4 regions of the Micromonospora sp. NPDC007230 genome follow, and region 3 is predicted to be linked to each of the others. Evidence: riboswitches for the same ligand, from Rfam matches in the RefSeq annotation. Region 3 holds a riboswitch; each other region holds the start of a gene.
What was found. A riboswitch is a leader RNA that binds a small molecule or an ion and turns the genes downstream of it on or off. The one in region 3 is predicted to bind cyclic di-AMP.

Region 1 (4,354 bases), on a different contig from region 3:
CAGCAGCAGGGCGACCAGCAGCGTGACGGCGAACGCGCCGAGCACGGCCAGGCAGATGCTCCAGCCGGACCGGTCGCCGCCGGGATCACCCAGCGGGAGCAGCCGGGCCTGGGCGTCCGCCGGCGGGAGCACCCGGGCCGGGCCGCAGCCGTCACCGTGGCAGTCGCCGGCCATGCCGGCCACCGCGGCCGGCAGGGCGGCGGGACCGGCCACCGCGGCCGGCGGGGCGCCGTGGTTGGCCGCCGCGTGGTCCCCCGGGCCGCCGGAGGCGTGCGTGCCGTGGCCGAGAGTGTGCATGGCGGTCAGGCCGACCAGGGTGCAGAGCAGCAGCAGGAGCCGGACCCACGGTCCGGTCGTCACCGCTGGCGCCGTACGCACGAGAACCACGCTAGTGGGTGCGGCGGGCCGGGCCGGCAGGAACCACCGGAGATCGCTCATCGCCTGCGTCGCGCCCCGGGCCTGGCTACCATTCCCGGCGGCGACCGGCCTGCACTCCCCGGCCGACGCCAGCGCCGGCCCGGTGAACCGACCAGCCCGGTGACACGTATCGCGCTGTGACTCGTTGGGAGACACGCCATGGGCGCCGACCACACCCGTCCCGCTCCGCCCGCCCCGACCGGGGTGCGACGGATCCTCGTCGCGACGGTGGTGCCGCTGTTCCTGGTGACCGTGGTCGCCGCGCTGGTGCTGTGGCCGCGGGACAGCCGGGAGCCGACAGGTGGCGCGGACCTGCCGCGTTACCACGGCACGGTGACCCGGGTGGTGACCGAGCCGTGCCCGCCGACGCCGGAGGGCGGCACCGGCCAGGCCACGGGGCCGTGCGGAACCGCGACGGTCGCCGCCGAGCAGGGCCCGGACGCCGGCCGGCAGGTCGAAGCACCCCTCCCGTCCGGTCCCGGGGCATCCCGGATCGAGGTCGGCGACAAGATCATCCTCGTCGAGCTGATGGACCCGGCCGACCCGACGATCAAGACCTACAACATCGCCGAGCACCAGCGCGGCACGCCGCTGGTCTGGCTGGCCGTGCTGTTCGCCGTCGCCATCGTGGCGTTCGGGCGCTGGCGCGGACTGGCCGCGCTGGGCGGCCTGGTGGCGAGCTTCGCCGTGCTGCTCGGTTTCGTGCTGCCCGGGATCGGCGCCGGCCAGCCGCCGCTGCTGGTGGCGATCGTCGGCGCCGCGCTGATCATGTTTGTGGTGCTCTACCTGACCCACGGGATCACCGCCGAAACCTCGGTGGCGGTGCTCGGCACCCTGGGCAGCCTGGTGCTGACCGGCATCCTCGGCACCCTGGCCACCGCGGCCACCCACCTGACCGGCTACGGCAGCGAGGACGCCACCACGCTGTCGATGTTCCAGCAGAACGTCGACCTGCACGGGTTGCTCCTGGCCGGCATCATCATCGGCTCGCTCGGCGTGCTGGACGACGTCACCGTCACCCAGGCGGCCACGGTCACCGAGCTGGCGAACGCGAACCCGGGGCTGTCCCGGATGCAGCTCTACCGGGCGGCCACCCGGGTGGGCCGCGCCCACATCGCCTCCACCGTCAACACCATCGTGCTGGCGTACGCGGGCGCGTCGCTGCCGCTGCTGCTCCTGCTGGTCGCCGACTCGCGACCGGTGGGCGAGATCCTCACCAGCGAGTTCATGGCGCAGGAGATCGTCCGGAGCGCGGTGGCCACGCTCGGCCTGATCGCCGCCGTACCGCTGACCACCGGTCTGGCGGCGGTGGTCCGGACCGCCGGACGGGCCGGCGCCGCGACGGACGCCGGAGCCCGCCCGCCGTCGTCCCGGCCGCCGGCCGAACGGCACGACGCGCTGGAGGCACTCGGCGGTGCGGCCGCCGGACGATCCGGACCGGAGAGGAGCACGGAAGCGGCATGGTGACACTCCGCAGCGTGACCGGCCGGCGCGAACGCGACGCTGGTCACGCAGGGCGACGACGAAAACGTGCGATTGGTCGGCTTCCGGGCGTAGATCCCCGACCGGGCTCTCGGGTAACCTCGCTGCCGGTAACCGCCAAAGGCGCGCACCGGCGCCAGCGGCACCACCGCCCAATCGCCCTGTGGCGAACCGGGGAACCAGGTACCTGGGGTGAATCCGCGCGAGCGGTAGGGGCCACTTCCGTCCCGAACCCGACAGCTAACCCGGTCGGCGGTCGACGGAAGGGAACACTGTTGACGGCACCCCTGCGCCGCTGGTTGACACCTGTGGTGGCCGTGCTCACCGCGTTCGCCATCGTCGCCGGGCCCACCCCGGCGCTGGCCGCACCCAACACCCCCAACCCATCGGGCCACGAGGAGGACAACGATCCTCCGCTCATCACCGAGGTCATCGATGCCGCCAATCGCGGCTTCCTGCAGGCCAAGGCGAAGCTGGACAAGTCGAAGCAGCGCCAACTCCAGTTGGCCCTCGAGATCCGGGCGGCGCAGGCCGACCTGGACGCGCTGCGGCCGCAGGTGAGCCAGATCGCCACGCAGTCCTATCGGACCGGCCGGATCGGCGCGATGGCCCTGCTGCTGGAGAGCAACGCGCCCGACTCGTTCGTCCAGCGGGCCTCCGCCCTCGACGAGCTGAACCTGATGAACGCGCAGAAGCTCGCCGAGGTCAACGCCGCGAAGAACCGCGCGGAACAGGCCAAGATCGCGCTCGATGCGGAGATCCGCGAGCAGCAGAAGCAGACCAACGCGATGCGGCGCGAGAAGGCCGAGGCGGAGAAGGCCCTGCGGCTGGTCGGCGGGCGGGGTTTCACCGCCGGTCTGGTCGCGGCCACCTCCCCGGTCGCCCGGATCGCTCCCGGCCGGACGGCTGACGGGGGGTGGAAGCCCGAGTCGCGCAGCGTGAAGGATCCGACCACCTCGGGCTACATCACCCCGCGCACGCTGCACATGTACAAGGAGGTCAAGCGGGCCGGCTTCGACCGCTTCGTGGGCTGTTACCGCCCGGGCGGCCCCTGGGAGCACCCCAAGGGCCGGGCCTGCGACTGGTCGCTACAGCGCAGCGGCTTCTCCCCCTGGCACAACAACGACATGCGGATGTACGGCAACAACCTCGCCGCGTTCCTGATCCGCAACGCCGACCGGCTGGGCGTCTACTACGTGATCTGGAACCGGCAGATCTGGTTCCCGGCGACCGGTTGGAAGTCCTACAGCGGTCCCTCCAACCACACCGACCACGTGCACGTGTCGCTGCTGTAGCCGGAGTACCACGCCGAGGGGCCGTCCCGCCACCGCGCGGGCGGCCCCTCGGCGTCAGGAAGGGCTCAACCGGCGACGGCGGTGGGCGCCGGGTCCGCGGGCGTGGCCGCGCCCGGCAGCGTCGCGCTCGGCTTGCCGGCCGGCACCTCGGCCACCGTCCGCACCTCGCCCGCGCTGAGCCGGTACGACATGCCGACCACCCCGCACCGCCCGGCCGTCACCCGCTCGGCGAGCACGGCGGACCGGGCCAGCAGCGCCTCCACGGTCCGCGCGATGTGGATGTCGACGATCTCGTCGAGGTCCTCGACACCCTCCCGGGCGGCCCGGGCCAGGCTGGGCACGACGGCGTCCACCAACGCGCCGAGGTGGCCGGCGGGGGGCGTGCCGGTGGCGACCACCTCGCGGGCGGCCTGCACCGCGCCGCACGAGTCGTGGCCGAGCACCACCACCAGCGGGGTGCCCAGCACGGTGACCGCGTACTCGACGCTGCCGAGCACCTCGGGGCCGACGGTGTGGCCGGCGGTCCGCACCACGAACAGGTCACCGAGGCCACGGTCGAAGATGATCTCGGCGGCGAGCCGGGAGTCGGCACAGCCCACGATCACCGCGAACGGGTGCTGGCCGTCGGCGACGGCGGCGCGATGCTCGGCGTCCTGGTTGGGATGACGGGGTACGCCGGTGACGAACCGCCGGTTGCCGGCGAACAGCTCGGCGAGCGCCTGTTCGGGATTGGTCGGCAGCACTGCACTCACCTCGTCCTCGCGCGAAACGACCTGGTCAGCCGGCCGGCGGCAGAGGCGGCCTCGACCACCACGGTCACACCCGAGCCAAGACACGTCAAGATTTACGTGATACGGATTTCATACGTCACCGGTCACTTGACGGCCGCCCGCTTGCGGCCCGCCGCCGCCCGGGGCCGGTCGACACCGGCGCGGGGCCATACCATGACCACCATGGCGACGACAGCGGGCGAGAACGGGAGCGGCCGGAACTGGACCTTCCTCACCAACCACGGGCACGTGCTGCTGGCCATCGCGCGCAACCCCACCGCGCGGCTGCGTGACGTGGCCGACGAGGTGGGGGTGACCGAGCGGGCCGCCCAGGCGATCGTCGCCGACCTGGCGGCCGGCGGCTACCTGCGGCGCACCCGGGTCGGCCGG
Region 2 (4,354 bases), on a different contig from region 3:
AGTACGGACCCGGGTCCCAGTGCATCCCGGCGACGTTCCCGGCGGTGATGCCGGGGACGTTGTCGTGGCCGAGGATGTGCTGCCGGTCCAGCGGGATCTGGAACCGCAGCGCCAGGTGCCGGACCAGCTTTGCCGAGGCCCGGTACATGGCCTCGGTGTACCAGGTGCCGTGGCCGGCGAAGCCCTCGTGCTCGATGCCGATGGACTTGGCGTTGACGTACCAGTTGCCGGCCTGCCAGCCGACGTCCTTGGCCTTGATGTGCTGGGCGACGTAGCCGTCCACCGAGCGCAGCGTGTAGTGCCAGCCCAGGTAGGTCACGTCCTGGACCAGCCGTACGCTCGGGCCGAAGTAGCCCTCGGTGTCGTGGATGATGATGTATTCGAGCTTCTGCTGAGCCGGCCGGTTGCCGATGTCGTAGTTGCCGTAGTCCACGATGGTCGTCTCGGGGATCGTGTACTCCCCGTACGGTGCGGGGATCCACTCGCAGGCGAGGCGGACCGGGCACTCCAGGCCGTCCGGCCGCTCGGCGCGGCGCAGGCCGAGCTTGTGCAGCCCGGACTGGTCCGGCGTCACCGCGGCGGCGGCGAGGGTCACCCGCTGGCCGTCGTCGGTGGTCCGGCTGGCGCCCTGGCCGATCTGGTCGTACACCTCGTCGGCGAAGGCCGCCGCCGCGTCCTCGGTGTCCGCGCCGGAGTACCGGGCCACCGCGCCGTACCAGGCCGCCGGGTCGCTGCCGGCGCCGACCGGCCCGCCCAGTTTCTGCTGGTACGACGCCAGCAGGGCCGCGCCGCCGCGGATGTTGGCCGCCGCGTCGTCGCGCAGCGTCTCCTTCGACACGCCGGTGAGGTCGGCGGCGGTGTCCAGGGTCTGCAGCGACGCCACGGGCAGGGTGTCCCCGGAAGGCGCGGCGGCGGCGGTCAGGTCGACGGTGAGCGGACGGGACTCGTCGCCGCGGGGGTCCTCGTTCTCGTCCACGTGCGCGCTGGACGGGGTCGAGGCGACCTGCTGCGCGTCGGTGAGGTGCATCGGGCCGTAGCCGCCGCTGGTGCTGGGCCGGCCGGAGTGGGTGTCCCAGCGGGACTCCAGGTAGGAGACGCCGAGCAGGACGCTCTGCGGCACGCCGTACTCCGCCGCCGCGGCGGCGTACTGCTGCTGCCGGTCCGGGCTGTCGGTGGTGCCGGCGACGGTGAGGGGCGCCGCCGCGGTGGGACCGCTGGTCGCGAGAGCGGTGGCCGCCGCGACGGCGGCGGCCAGCAGTATCCGTCTGCGCGGTGGCAGTGCTGAGAGGTGCATCGAACCTCCAGATAGGGATGGGGGTGACTGCGTCCCCACCCTCACTCCGCAGATGGCCCCAGGTCAATACCTTTCCAGGTGGTGATGATGGGCGTAAAAAACCTTCACCGTCGGGTGGTTTCCGAATCTGCGTACGGAGTGTCACGGCGGATCGGGTTGCGGATTGATAACGACGGTCCCTACTCTGGTCAGTCGTCGACCGGTAGGTTCACCGTCCATCCCGGGTGGTGACGGTCCGACACCGCCGAGTCGCCGCCAGGCGAGCCGGGGACCCAGGTACCTGGGGTGAATCCGCAGCCACTGCGGTAGGGCGGCTCCCTTCCCGTCCGAACCCGTCAGCTAACCCGGTAGGCGGTCAGGAAGAAGGAGTACGGAGCCCGGTGGCACACCATGCCCCGCGGCCACCGTCGGACCGGTCGGTCGACCGGTCGACGGCTGCGCCGCGTTCACGCTGGTCCCGCTTCACCATTGCCCTCGCCGCCCTGGTCGGCACCGCCGTCGTCCTGACCGGCGGCGCCACGGCGGCCCACGCCGAACCGTCGGTCACCGAGATCGAGCGCCAGATCGACCAGGACTGGAACAAGCTCGAACCGATCATCGAACAGGTCAACTCCACCCGCGGAAAGCTCGCCGTCCGGCGCAAGCAGGCCGACGCGCTGGCGAAGCAGATCGCCCCGCTCGAGGCCCAGGTCGACGCCGCCCTCGGGCAGGTCAGCGGGCTGGCCGCCGACGCGTACAAGGGCAACAACCTCTCCACCGTCAACGCCCTGCTGGGCAGCCGGTCGCCGAGCGAGGTGGTCAACAGCCTCGAACTGCTCGACCGCTTCGCGCACCACCAGCACGAGCAGGTGCAGGCCGTCATGGAGCTGCGCGACGAGCTGGCCGCGAAGAAGAAGCCGTTGGACGCGATGGTCGCCCAGCTGGCCCGTACCGAAGCTCAGCTCGCGGCCCAGAAGAAGCAGATCGACGCCGAGATCGCCCGGCTCCAGAAGCTCCGGCTCAAGGTGTACGGCAACGGCGGCGGCGGACCACTGCGTCCCGCGCCCTGCCCCGCCGGCTACCCGGGCGGCCCGGCCGGTGTCGCGGTCAAGTTCGCCTGCGCCCAGATCGGCAAGATCTACGTCTGGGGTGCCGCCGGCCCGGACCACTACGACTGCTCCGGCCTGACCATGGCGGCCTGGGCCAAGGCCGGGGTCTCCCTGCCGCACAACGCCCGCGAGCAGCACGACGTCACCCGGCGGGTGAGCCGCGGCGAGCTACGCCCCGGTGACCTGGTCTTCTACTACAGCGACCTGCACCACGTCGGGATGTACGTCGGCGGCGGCTGGGTGGTGCACGCCTCCCAGTCCGGCAAGCCGATCACGATGAAACGCGTCGACGACGGCCAGATCAACAGCTACGGCCGCCCGGGCTGACGGGTACGCAGGGGCTTCCGCGTCGCGGGAGCCCCTGCGTCGTGCTCAGCGGGTCGGCCAGGTACGCCAGTTCTGCCAGGACCGGCTCTGGGTCGGCCCGCGCTGCCCCTGGTAGCGCGAGCCGTAGACCGCCGAGCCGTACGGGTGCTCGGCCGGCGACGAGAGCCGGAAGATGCAGAGCTGGCCGATCTTCATGCCGGGCCAGAGCGTGATCGGCAGGTTGGCCACGTTGGAGAGTTCCAGCGTGACGTGCCCGGAGAAGCCCGGGTCGATGAAGCCGGCGGTGGAGTGGGTGAGCAGCCCGAGCCGGCCCAGGCTGGACTTGCCCTCGAGCCGGCCGGCGAGCTGGTCGCCCAGCGAGATCACCTCGAGCGTCGAGGCGAGCACGAACTCGCCCGGGTGCAGCACGAACGGCTCGCCCTCGGGTACCTCCACCATCGAGGTCAGGTCGTCCTGCTGCTGGGACGGGTCGATGTGCGTGTAGAGGTGGTTGTTGAAGACCCGGAAGAGCCGGTCCAGGCGTACGTCGATGCTGGACGGCTGCACCAGCGTAGGCTCGAAGGGCTCCAGCGCGAGTGCGCCCGCCTTGATCTCGGAGACCAGGTCGCGGTCGGAGAGCAGCATCGGAACACCATAGCGACCGGTACGGGCGACCTGCGTGTCGGACTACATCTTCGTACACGTGTTCGATAGAATGTCCGCATGGCTTCCTGGTCCGAATTCGCCGCCGACGAGCCCCGACTCGCCGACGAGATCCGCCTTCTCCTGCAGCAGTACGGGCCGGGCTTCGGCTACCTCGCCACGGTCCGCGCCGACGGGGGCCCCCGGGTCCACCCGGTCTCCCCGGTCATCACCGACGACGGGCTCTACTGCTTCGTCATCGACTCGCCCAAGCGCCGCGACCTCGAACGCGACGGCCGCTACGCGCTGCACTCCTTCCCGCCGGAGGAGAGCGACGACGAGGCGTACGTCGCCGGTCGGGCCCACCCGGTGACCGACCCGGCGACCATGGCCCGAGTGGCCGGGATCGGCCGGGCCGCGCCGCACGTCGACTGGCGGCTGTTCGAGTTCACCGTCGACGTGGCGATGCTGACCCGGCGCGACCAGGCGGCCCACCTCGGCGCGGGCCGGCCGCAGGTGCGGGTCTGGCTCGACCCGCAGGCGACCGCTGCCGCGCGGCGTGCCCCGGCCGTCCCCGAGGGGCGGCGCGGCCGCCACGGCTTCGACACCCGCCGCCCGGCCGCCTGACCGTATGAACACCGGTGCCGGCCCCGTCCGAGGACGAGGCCGGCACCGGTTCGCTGTGCTCGGCGGTTACGCCGCGCGGTAGGCGTTCCACGCGGTCAGCATCCGGCTCGCCTGGCCGGAGGTGAACTGGTACATGCACGAGTCGTAGGTGTAGTCCATGAAGTTGGTGATCGGGTCCAGGCCCGGCGCCGTGCAGGTGTCCCGACCGGTCGGGCACTGGTATGCCGGCGAGGCCTCGGCCGGGGTGTCGCTGACGCTGTCGCCCGAGCCCGAGCAGCCGCCCTGGAAGGTGTGGTAGAGGTTCAGCCAGTGGCCGATCTCGTGGGTGCCGGTGTCGCCCTGGTTGTAGTTCGTGGCAGTGCCGCTCGGCAGCGACTCGTTCAGCACGACTACGCCG
Region 3 (4,354 bases):
CTCACCTTCTGGCTGCACATCGACAGCGCGGAGTCGACGACCACCACCGCCTACGACAAGCTGACCGTGAAGGCGGGCAGCACCACTCTGGCCACCTACTCCAACCTCAACAAGGCCGCCGGTTACGTACAGCGGTCCTTCGACGTCTCGTCGCTGGCCGGGACGACCGCCACCATCTCGTTCAGCGGGGTGGAGGACAGTTCCCTGCAGACCTCGTTCGTCATCGACGACACGGCGGTCACTCTCTCCTGAGCACGCCCCGAGCGGCCGGTCGTCGTCCTCCCGACGGCCGGCCGCTCCGCCGGCTCAGCCGTACGTGGGGCGCTGCGCCCACCCCGGCGCGTCCGTGCCGCAGTTGTGACGCTGACCGTCGCGGGCCTGCTGGTCGCCGCGTTCACCGCCGGTACCGCGGCCGGCCTGCTCCGACAGCCGGCGATGCCCTCCTCAGCTCGTGCGGCCCGCCCGCGTCCCCGCGTCGGGGCCGCGGCTGAGGCGGGCCATCACGTCGTCCACCGCCCGGCTGAACAGCTCCATCTGCCGTACCGACTGCCCCTCGATACCACCGAGCCGCGCGGCCAGGGCGTCGACGTCGGCCCGGGCCGAGGCGCTGACCTGGGCGTCGAGGGCGGCGAGGGCGGCGTTGACGGCCAACACGACCTGCCCGCAGACCGCCTCCATCCCGTCCCCGGCCAGCTCCGGGTCCACCGTCACGGACGCCAGCCGGCCACCCTGGACCACCACGGCCCGGACCCGGCCGTCGGCCGCCGCGCCCTCGGCGCGGAGCAGCTCGCCCGGGTCGCCGTCGGGGTGCTCGGCCGCCCGCGAGCGCATGGCCGACAGCGCCTGCTGCGTCCTGGTGAGCAGCTCGTCGAGGCTTGCCGCCGCGGAGAACGAGTCGTTGGTCATATCCGCGCCTTCTTCACGTCTTTCCGGAGCACCGCGACGATAGCAACCGCCCCCGACCGGGACACCGCGAGCACCCGGGGCCTCGGTCACGAAAAGAGTGGCCGTCCCGGGCGGGATGGCCACTCTTTCCGTGCGTCAGCGCGCAATGTGGGGCGCCCCACCTGCCAGGGGCGTCAGCGCAGGCGGAGGTGCTGGCCTGGGAAGATCAGGCCCGGGTTGTCGCCGACCACGCGCTTGTTGCGCTCGTAGAGTGCCTGCCAGCCGCCGGCGAGGTGGTTCGCCTCCGCGATCAGCGACAGCGAGTCACCCGACCGGACCGTGTAGGTCGCGCCGCCCGACGCCGGCGCGGTACGCCGGTGGCTGCGGGTCGCCGGCTGGTCGCCGCGGGACGACCGGTCCTTGGTCACCTTCTTGTGCGACTTCTTGGGGCCGGAGTCCTTGGTGGAGTAGTGCTTGGTCGAGCCGCCCTTCTTGCCGCAGACCGGCCAGGCGCCGATGCCCTGCCCGTCGAGGACCTTCTCGGCGACGGCGATCTGCTCGCCGCGGCTGGCCAGGTCGGCGCGGCTGGCGTACTTCTGGCCGCCGTAGCCGTTCCAGGTGCTCTTCGAGAACTGGAGGCCACCGTAGTAGCCGTTGCCGGTGTTGATGTGCCAGTTTCCGCCGGACTCGCACTGGGCGATGGCGTCCCAGTTCACGCTGGATGCGCTGGCCGGCGCGGCCGGCCCGAGGATGGCGGCGGCGCCGGTAGCGGCACCGACGACGAGCGCCCCGACGGCGACGCGACGCTGCGTGGTGCGCCGATGACGTGCGACGTGTTCAGTTGCCATGTGGGTTCCTCCACGCCGACGAGGTGAGCTGTCGGGTTCGGGCCGAGGAGCCCGGCCGCCGGATGGGCGGCTTCACCCCGAGGTGTCGAGCACCGAGGAACATGTGGGTCCCCCGCTCCCGCCTGAGGTCCAGGTACCGACGGGCCGGCGGCGGGATTAGGCGTTACCGGCCCGGGTGTCCGCGATCGCGAACGCAGTCGACGTTAGGGATGGTTTCGGATGATCGCCCACTTCTTGTGAAGTTCTTCACCCGGCCGAGCGAAGGCCACACCGTACGAGTTGCGCGGCGTCCACAGGTGCTCTACAAGCGCCATTCAGGTCCAGTTCGGCAACTCGCCGGCGACGTCCAGCGGCCGGCCGGAGACCAGCACCACGATCACGGGTACGCGCCGGCATTGCGCAGGGTCGCGTATGGCCGCTCGAAGGTGGACGGCCCGCAGGTCCGCCTCGTTGAGCTGGGTGTCCGCCTGGTTATCGCCGCGGTTGCGGGAGCGGGCGCGCGCCGATCCGGCACCGACTACGGTGGCGAGGTCCGGCACGGTCGCCGGGCTCGGGTGCGCAGGCGGAGGAACATGACTGACTACGGACACGAGCTGGCCTTCGGCGGCTTCCTCACCCCCGCCGCCGGCGAGTTCGAGCAGGTGGTGGCGCTCGCCAAGCTCTGCGAGCAGGTCAACCTGGACCTGGTCACCTTCCAGGATCACCCGTACCAGCCAGGTTTCCTGGACACCTGGACGCTGATGTCGTATCTCGCGGCCGCGACCAGTCGGATCCGGCTGGCCGGCAACGTGCTCAACCTGCCGCTGCGCCAACCGGTGGTGCTGGCACGCAGCGTGGCAAGCCTGGACCTGCTCACCGGCGGCCGGGTCGAGCTGGGCCTCGGCGCGGGCGCGTTCTGGGAGGCGATCGAGGCGGTCGGCGGTCGGCGGCTGTCCCCCGGGCAGGCGGTGGACGCGCTCGACGAGGCGATCCGGGTGATCCGCGAGGTGTGGGACGTCGAGCGGCGCGGCATGGTCCGGGTCGAGGGCACGTACCACCGGGTGGTCGGGGCGAAGCGCGGGCCGGCGCCGGCCCACCCGGTGGAGATCTGGGTCGGCGCGTACAAGCCCCGGATGCTGCGGCTGGTGGGGCGCGCGGCGGACGGCTGGCTGCCGTCGCTGGCGTACCTGTCGCAGGGGCCGGACGAGCTGCCGGGGATGAACGCGCTGATCGACGAGGGTGCCGAGGCCGCCGGGCGGGATCCCCGGTCGGTGCGGCGGCTGTTGAACGTCAGCGGCCAGTTCACCTGGTCGTCCACCGGCTTCCTCACCGGGCCGCCGGAACAGTGGGTGGAGGAGCTGGCCGGGCTGGTGCTGGACCACGGCATCGCCACCTTCATCCTCGGCGCCGACGACCCCACCGCCATCCAGCTCTTCGCGCGGGAGGTCGCGCCCGCGGTGCGGGAGCTGGTCGCCGCCGAGCGCGCCGAGCCGGGCACCCGACCCAGGGCCGTCGAGGAAGCGCGCGAGGCGGTCGAGGCCGGGGGCGCCACCGCGCTCGCGGTCACCCCCACCTCCGATCCGGGCGTACGCCTGACCGACCACCAGCTCTGGGACGAGTCCACCCGCCCGGTCGCCCCGCCGGCGCCGGCCGGGCACGTCTACACCCCGCACGCGCAGGCCGTCGGCGCGCACCTCGTCGACGTGCACGACCACCTGCGTCAGGAGCTGGCGCAGGTGCGCGACCTGCTCGAACAGGTCAAACGAGGAGTGGTCTCCGCCGGTGCCGCCCGGGCCGTGCTCAACCAGATGACCATGCGGCAGAACAACTGGACGCTGGGGGCGTACTGCGCCGCGTACTGCACGGTGGTCACCCAGCACCACGGGCTGGAGGACAATTCGATCTTCCCGCACCTGCGGCGGGCCGATCCGGGGCTGGCCCCGGTGCTCGACCGGTTGGCGGCGGAGCACGTGGTGATCCACGACGTGGTGGAGGGCGTGGACCGGGCCCTGGTCGACCTGATCCGCAATCCGGGGGACTTCACCGAGGTTCAGCGGGCGGTGGACATCCTCACCGACACCCTGCTGTCGCATTTGGCATATGAGGAACAGAACATCGTCGAGCCGCTGGCCCGCCACGGCTTCTACACCGGCCAGATCTGACCGCAGGGCGGCCGCTCCTCGGGCCACCGACCGCCCCCGTCTCACTGACCAATTTTCGCGTTAGCGCAGGTCAGATGGGTCGAGCTACGGTGGGCCGCAGAGGTGATGGCAATGGCTGTGATCTATGTCGACCTGTCTTACCACGACTGGGACCGCGTCAAGGGCGAGTTCGACTGGGCGGCGGTCCGCCGGGCCACCTCTCCCGTCCTGTGCTTGCGCGCCAGCTACGGCGACCCGCAGGGCTTCCACCCGCCCAGCCCGCACGTCGCCGACATGGCGCGTGGTGCGGCCGGCGCCGGCTTCGACGTGATCGGTGGCTACCACAACCTGATCAGAGGCGATCAGGCCAGCACCAACCGGCAGGTCGACTATCTGCGGAGCACCCTCGACGGGATCGGGGCGGTGTGGGCGATGCTCGACGTCGAGCGCTACCCGGAGCTGGTCGCCAACGGACTGTGGCCGCGCTTCGACGACGTACGC
Region 4 (4,354 bases), on a different contig from region 3:
CGGCCCCGCCGCGCGGATCGGCACCGGATCGGCTGCGGCGACCGGGTGGACGTCGTCCGGCGCCGACGCGGCCGGCGACCGGCAGGCCGTCCTGGCCAGCGCACCGGACTCGTCGGTGCGGGGCGTCGTGGTCGCCCCGGCCGACCGGCACCGCGTCCTGGTCGGGCTGGTCCCGGCGACCGTCGGCTCCCGGGCCCCGCCCGCCCGCTGACGAGCCCGGCGGGCCCCGGCCCGCCCACGCCGTACCCGAACCTCACCCGCACCGGCCCGGTGGCGGCGCCCGTACCCGGTCGCGCCCCCGCCCCGCCGGCCGTGCGGACCTCTCCACCACGTCGTTCCCGTGAGGTGCCGACCATGAAGCAGACCCTTCTCTACCACTTCCTGACCGAGGTTCCCGCGGCCGCCGCCATCTGGTCGGCCCTGCTCGTGCTCGCCCTGGGGGTGCTCGCCGCCCTGGTCGCCCGGCCCGAGCGGGGGACTCCGCCGGATCCCGCCCCCGACCCGGCCGCCGTGGCGGCCGCCCGCCGCGCCGACCTGCGCCGGTACGCCGACGAGGTGGCGGTCGCCGCCGCCGGGGCCCGGCAGACCGCCCGCCGGTGGCGCGAGCAGTGGCTGACCGCGCACGACGAGGTCGACCGGGCCTGGCGGGCGTACGACGAGGCCGAGGCGGCCGCCCGGCGGTTCGCGGGGGCCGCCGTGCTGCCCGAGCCGCGGACGCCCCGGACGCCGGCCGAGTACGCGGCCCGGGAGCGGTGGCTGCACCACGCCGCCATGACGGCGCACTGGCAGGGCGACCTGACCGCCCGGCAACTCGCGGACGTCCTCGCCGGGCGCAACGGGTGGGACCCGCGCCGGCATCCGGCCGAGCAGGAGATCGCCCTGACCCGGGTGGTACGCGACGGCCGGCGGGCCCGGTGGCGGGCGGCCGCCGAGCGGGAGCAGCGGGCCTGGCGGGACGCCGAAGTGGCCGCCGAGGCGGCCCGGGTGCTGGCCGTGGAGGCGCACGCGGCCGCCGAGGCGGTGCGCCCCGGAGCGGTCCCGGTACGCCCCGCCGAGGCGGTGACCCAGACCCTCGCCCCGGTGCCGACCGGCGCCGTCGCGGCGCACCCCGCACGGTGGCGTCCGGCGCGGGTCGGCTGAATCGTTATCCGAATTCGGTGAGCCCGGTCACGGCGACCGGGTAAACGGTCAACCGGATCAGGCGGGGCGATCGAGCCCCGCAATTCCCCTTCGATCCCCACCCGGATGTCCGATAGGCACCCGCCGGTTCCCGTTAAAAACGGTCGTCCCATTGAGTCGGGTCAGTGACCGACTGTTCCGGTCTCGGTAACGGTGGTTGACGTTTACGCAGGTGGGCGCGCTTGGCAGGCGGCGTACCCACCGGTAGTGTCAGCGCGTCCGGTGCGGTTTTCGATCGCAAGTGGCGACGCCGCGCCGACCCGCTCAATCGTGATCTCACGAACCGGGGACCCAGTGCAACACCGGGGTGAATCCGCGAGCCGAGGCCCGCGGTAGGGCCTACTTCCCGCCCGAATCCGTCAGCTAACCCGGTAGGCGGCCACGGAAGGAGTTCCAACCTCGTGCGAACCACCCCCCGATCCTCCCCCCGCCTCCACGGCGCCACGGTGCCGGCGCTCGCCTGACCCGCGAGTCCGTTCCGGTAACCGACCCCCGCCGCCCGGTCCGCCGGGCGCTCTTTTCCCGCGGCCACCCCGCCCAGGAACGCGCGTGAGCTACTCCGCGCGTCGGGCCGGCGTGTGCCGCTCCGGCCCCCGTGGAGGAACACGTGAAGCACCACCTGAAGCGTCAGCTGCGGCGCCTCGCGACCGAGCGCCCGTACCAGATCGTCGCCGGCTCCGCCGCGGCCCTCGTGCTGGCCGGCGGCGCCAGCGCGGCACTGGCCGGCACGAACGACGCGCCGGTCCGGCAGGAGACCACCGCCGCCGTCGCCGAACTGGCCCCGCGCCTCGGTGACGTCGCCACCCGGAGCGAGGCCCGGGTCGCCGCCCCGTCCCCGACCGCCTCGCCCAGCGCGTCGCCGTCGGCGAGGGCCAGCTCGGCCAAGCCGGACCCGGACGTGACGAAGACCGCGAAGGCGAAGCCGAAGCCGCCGTCGACGAAGGTCCTCGACTACAACTACGAGGCCCAGACCGCCTACTGGAACTGCGGTCCGGCCGCGGTGCGCAACGCGCTGAGCGCGAGCGGCGTCGAGACCACCCAGGACGCGATGGTCGCCCCGCTGAACGCCGGCGAGAACGGCACCAACTCGGCCGAGGACACCACCCGCGGGCTCAACCAGATGGTCAAGGGCAACCCGTACCGGACCCACATGATCCCCGGCCAGGCCGCGACCCCGGCGCAGATGGACCAGCTCCAGGCCGACGTGGTCAAGGCGATCACCGACGGCCGCGGCGTGGTGGTCAACATCGCCGGCTCCGCCACCGACACCAACGGCGGCTGGCACTCGTTCCCCGGCGGCCACTACATCGCCGTGGTCGGCTACAAGGACGACGGCCGGACGGTGCGGATCGCCGACTCGGCGAACCCGGCGCTGCCCGAGTACTGGATCACCACCATCGATCTGGCGAACTGGGCCGGCACCCGCGGCTACTCCGCCTGATCCCACCCCTGCACGTCGGGCACCGGCTCCAGGAGCCGGTGCCCGACGTCGTATCCGGGGCCGGTCTCGCGCCTGGTGTCCGTCCGGTGGCACACTGCGCCGTATGGGCGACGAGACGGGTACCCGCCAGCTGCTGCTGCTGCACGGCATGGGCGCCACCGGTGAGGTGTGGCTGCCCTGGGCGCCGCTGCTGGAGCGCCGCTGGGCGGGCCGCTGGCTGGCCCCCGACCTGGCCGGGCACGGCTGGTCGCCGCAACTGCCGGCGTACTCCTTCGAGGCGCTCGCGGACCGGGTGGTGGCGGGGCTCGGCCCGGTCGCCGACCGGCTCGGCCCCCGGGACCGGCTGGTGGTGCTCGGGCACTCGCTCGGCGGGGTGGTGGCGCTGGCGCTGGCCGCACGGACGCGGCAGCTTCCGATCGACGGGGTGGTCGGGCTCGGCATCAAGGTCGCCTGGTCGCCGGCCGAGCTGGACAAGGCCCGCGAGCTGGCCCAGCGGCCGGTGACCTGGTTCGCCAGCCGGGACGAGGCGGCCCGCCGTTACCTGCGGGTGGCCGGGCTGACCGGGCTGTTCGCCCCCGACCACCCGGTGGTGGACGCCGGGCTGCGCCGCGAGGACGGCCGCTGGCGGCTGGCCATGGACCCGGCCGCGTTCGCGGTCGGGGAGCCGCAGCTGCCCGCCCTGCTCGCCGCGACCGACGTGCCGGTGCTGTTGGCCCGGGGCGAGCAGGACCCGATGGTGTCCGACGCACAGCTCAAGGAGTTGGGCGTGCCGATGGCGACGCTGCCGGGGCTCGGCCACAACGCGCACGTCGAGGACCCCGCCGCCATCCTCGACCTGCTCGCGCCGTTCGCGGCGCCCGACGGGCCGTGACGCCGTCGCCCCGCAGGCAGGGCGACGACATCACGACCGCAGGTTGCGTCAGTAGAAGCAGCCGGTGGCGGGCAGGGCGGACGGGGCGGGTGGGGCGACGCCGTCGTAGATGGCCAGCAGCATGTTCTGCGGGCAGCGGTTGGCGCCGTTGACCCGGACCTCCAGGTGCAGGTGGGGGCCGGTCACGTTGCCGGTGGCCCCGGTGTAGCCGAGGACCTGGCCGGCGCTGACCCGGGAGCCGGCGGCGACCGAGCGCGAGTTCAGGTGGCAGTAGAGGTAGTAGGCGCCGTCGTCGGCGGTGATGCCGATGCCGAGGCCACAGCTGCCGCCGACGTGCCCGATCGTCCCGGAGGTGATCGCGTACGTGGTCGTGCCGGTCACGGTGGGCAGGTCGATCGCCGGGTAGTCGTGGTGCGGATCGTCGTACTCGCTGCGGGGCAGCACCGACTTGCCGATGACCAGCCGGTAGTTGCCGGTGCCGCCGCTGCCGCCGGTCAGGTACTGCCAGGTGGTGGTGTCGACCGAGCCGCCGGAGAGGCCACGGGCGGACTTGAAGTTGTTCACGGCGTTGGTCGTGGCCGGGCCCCAGTCGCCGTCCACGGCCAGGCCGTAGCCGTACTTGTTGAGTGCGGTCTGCAGCGCGCGGACCGCGTCGTTGTTGGCCCCGGCGCTCAGGGTGACCACCAGCTTGCTCCAGGTCTGCGCGCCGATTTGGCCGTCGGCGGAGAGGCCGTTGGCTGACTGGAAGGACTTCACGGTCGAGGTGGTGCCGGCGCCGTACTGGCCGTCGACCGCGATGCTGTAGCCGCGGTGGCGGAGCAGGTACTGGGCGGTGGTGACGTTGGCGCCGGTCGAGCCGTTGC

Region 1: it holds a riboswitch for cyclic di-AMP, as region 3 does, so the genes downstream of both, ACFYML_RS11780 (coiled-coil domain-containing protein) here and ACFYML_RS04710 (transglycosylase family protein) in region 3, are expected to answer to the same signal.
Region 2: it holds a riboswitch for cyclic di-AMP, as region 3 does, so the genes downstream of both, ACFYML_RS18350 (NlpC/P60 family protein) here and ACFYML_RS04710 (transglycosylase family protein) in region 3, are expected to answer to the same signal.
Region 4: it holds a riboswitch for cyclic di-AMP, as region 3 does, so the genes downstream of both, ACFYML_RS06855 (C39 family peptidase) here and ACFYML_RS04710 (transglycosylase family protein) in region 3, are expected to answer to the same signal.

What each region holds. Positions count from the first base shown of each region.
Region 1 is NZ_JBIAFE010000006.1:279,186-283,539, reverse strand. Features, by position in the region: gene ACFYML_RS11790 (hypothetical protein) at 1-378, opposite strand, end outside; gene ACFYML_RS11785 (YibE/F family protein) at 577-1,884, shown strand; cyclic di-AMP (ydaO/yuaA leader) riboswitch at 2,039-2,169, shown strand; gene ACFYML_RS11780 (coiled-coil domain-containing protein) at 2,175-3,194, shown strand; gene ACFYML_RS11775 (carbonic anhydrase) at 3,260-3,937, opposite strand; gene ACFYML_RS11770 (helix-turn-helix domain-containing protein) at 4,139-4,354, shown strand, end outside.
Region 2 is NZ_JBIAFE010000011.1:258,240-262,593, forward strand. Features, by position in the region: gene ACFYML_RS18345 (N-acetylmuramoyl-L-alanine amidase) at 1-1,294, opposite strand, end outside; cyclic di-AMP (ydaO/yuaA leader) riboswitch at 1,527-1,662, shown strand; gene ACFYML_RS18350 (NlpC/P60 family protein) at 1,675-2,709, shown strand; gene dcd (dCTP deaminase) at 2,755-3,333, opposite strand; gene ACFYML_RS18360 (pyridoxamine 5'-phosphate oxidase family protein) at 3,412-3,957, shown strand; gene ACFYML_RS18365 (zinc metalloprotease) at 4,024-4,354, opposite strand, start outside.
Region 3 is NZ_JBIAFE010000002.1:398,646-402,999, forward strand. Features, by position in the region: gene ACFYML_RS04700 (M4 family metallopeptidase) at 1-252, shown strand, start outside; gene ACFYML_RS04705 (YbaB/EbfC family DNA-binding protein) at 445-906, opposite strand; gene ACFYML_RS04710 (transglycosylase family protein) at 1,080-1,733, opposite strand; cyclic di-AMP (ydaO/yuaA leader) riboswitch at 1,732-1,906, opposite strand; gene ACFYML_RS04715 (hypothetical protein) at 2,048-2,272, opposite strand; gene ACFYML_RS04720 (LLM class flavin-dependent oxidoreductase) at 2,306-3,874, shown strand; gene ACFYML_RS04725 (hypothetical protein) at 3,986-4,354, shown strand, end outside.
Region 4 is NZ_JBIAFE010000003.1:352,795-357,148, reverse strand. Features, by position in the region: gene ACFYML_RS06865 (hypothetical protein) at 1-211, shown strand, start outside; gene ACFYML_RS06860 (hypothetical protein) at 355-1,140, shown strand; cyclic di-AMP (ydaO/yuaA leader) riboswitch at 1,431-1,572, shown strand; gene ACFYML_RS06855 (C39 family peptidase) at 1,775-2,620, shown strand; gene ACFYML_RS06850 (alpha/beta fold hydrolase) at 2,724-3,491, shown strand; gene ACFYML_RS06845 (peptidoglycan-binding protein) at 3,540-4,354, opposite strand, start outside.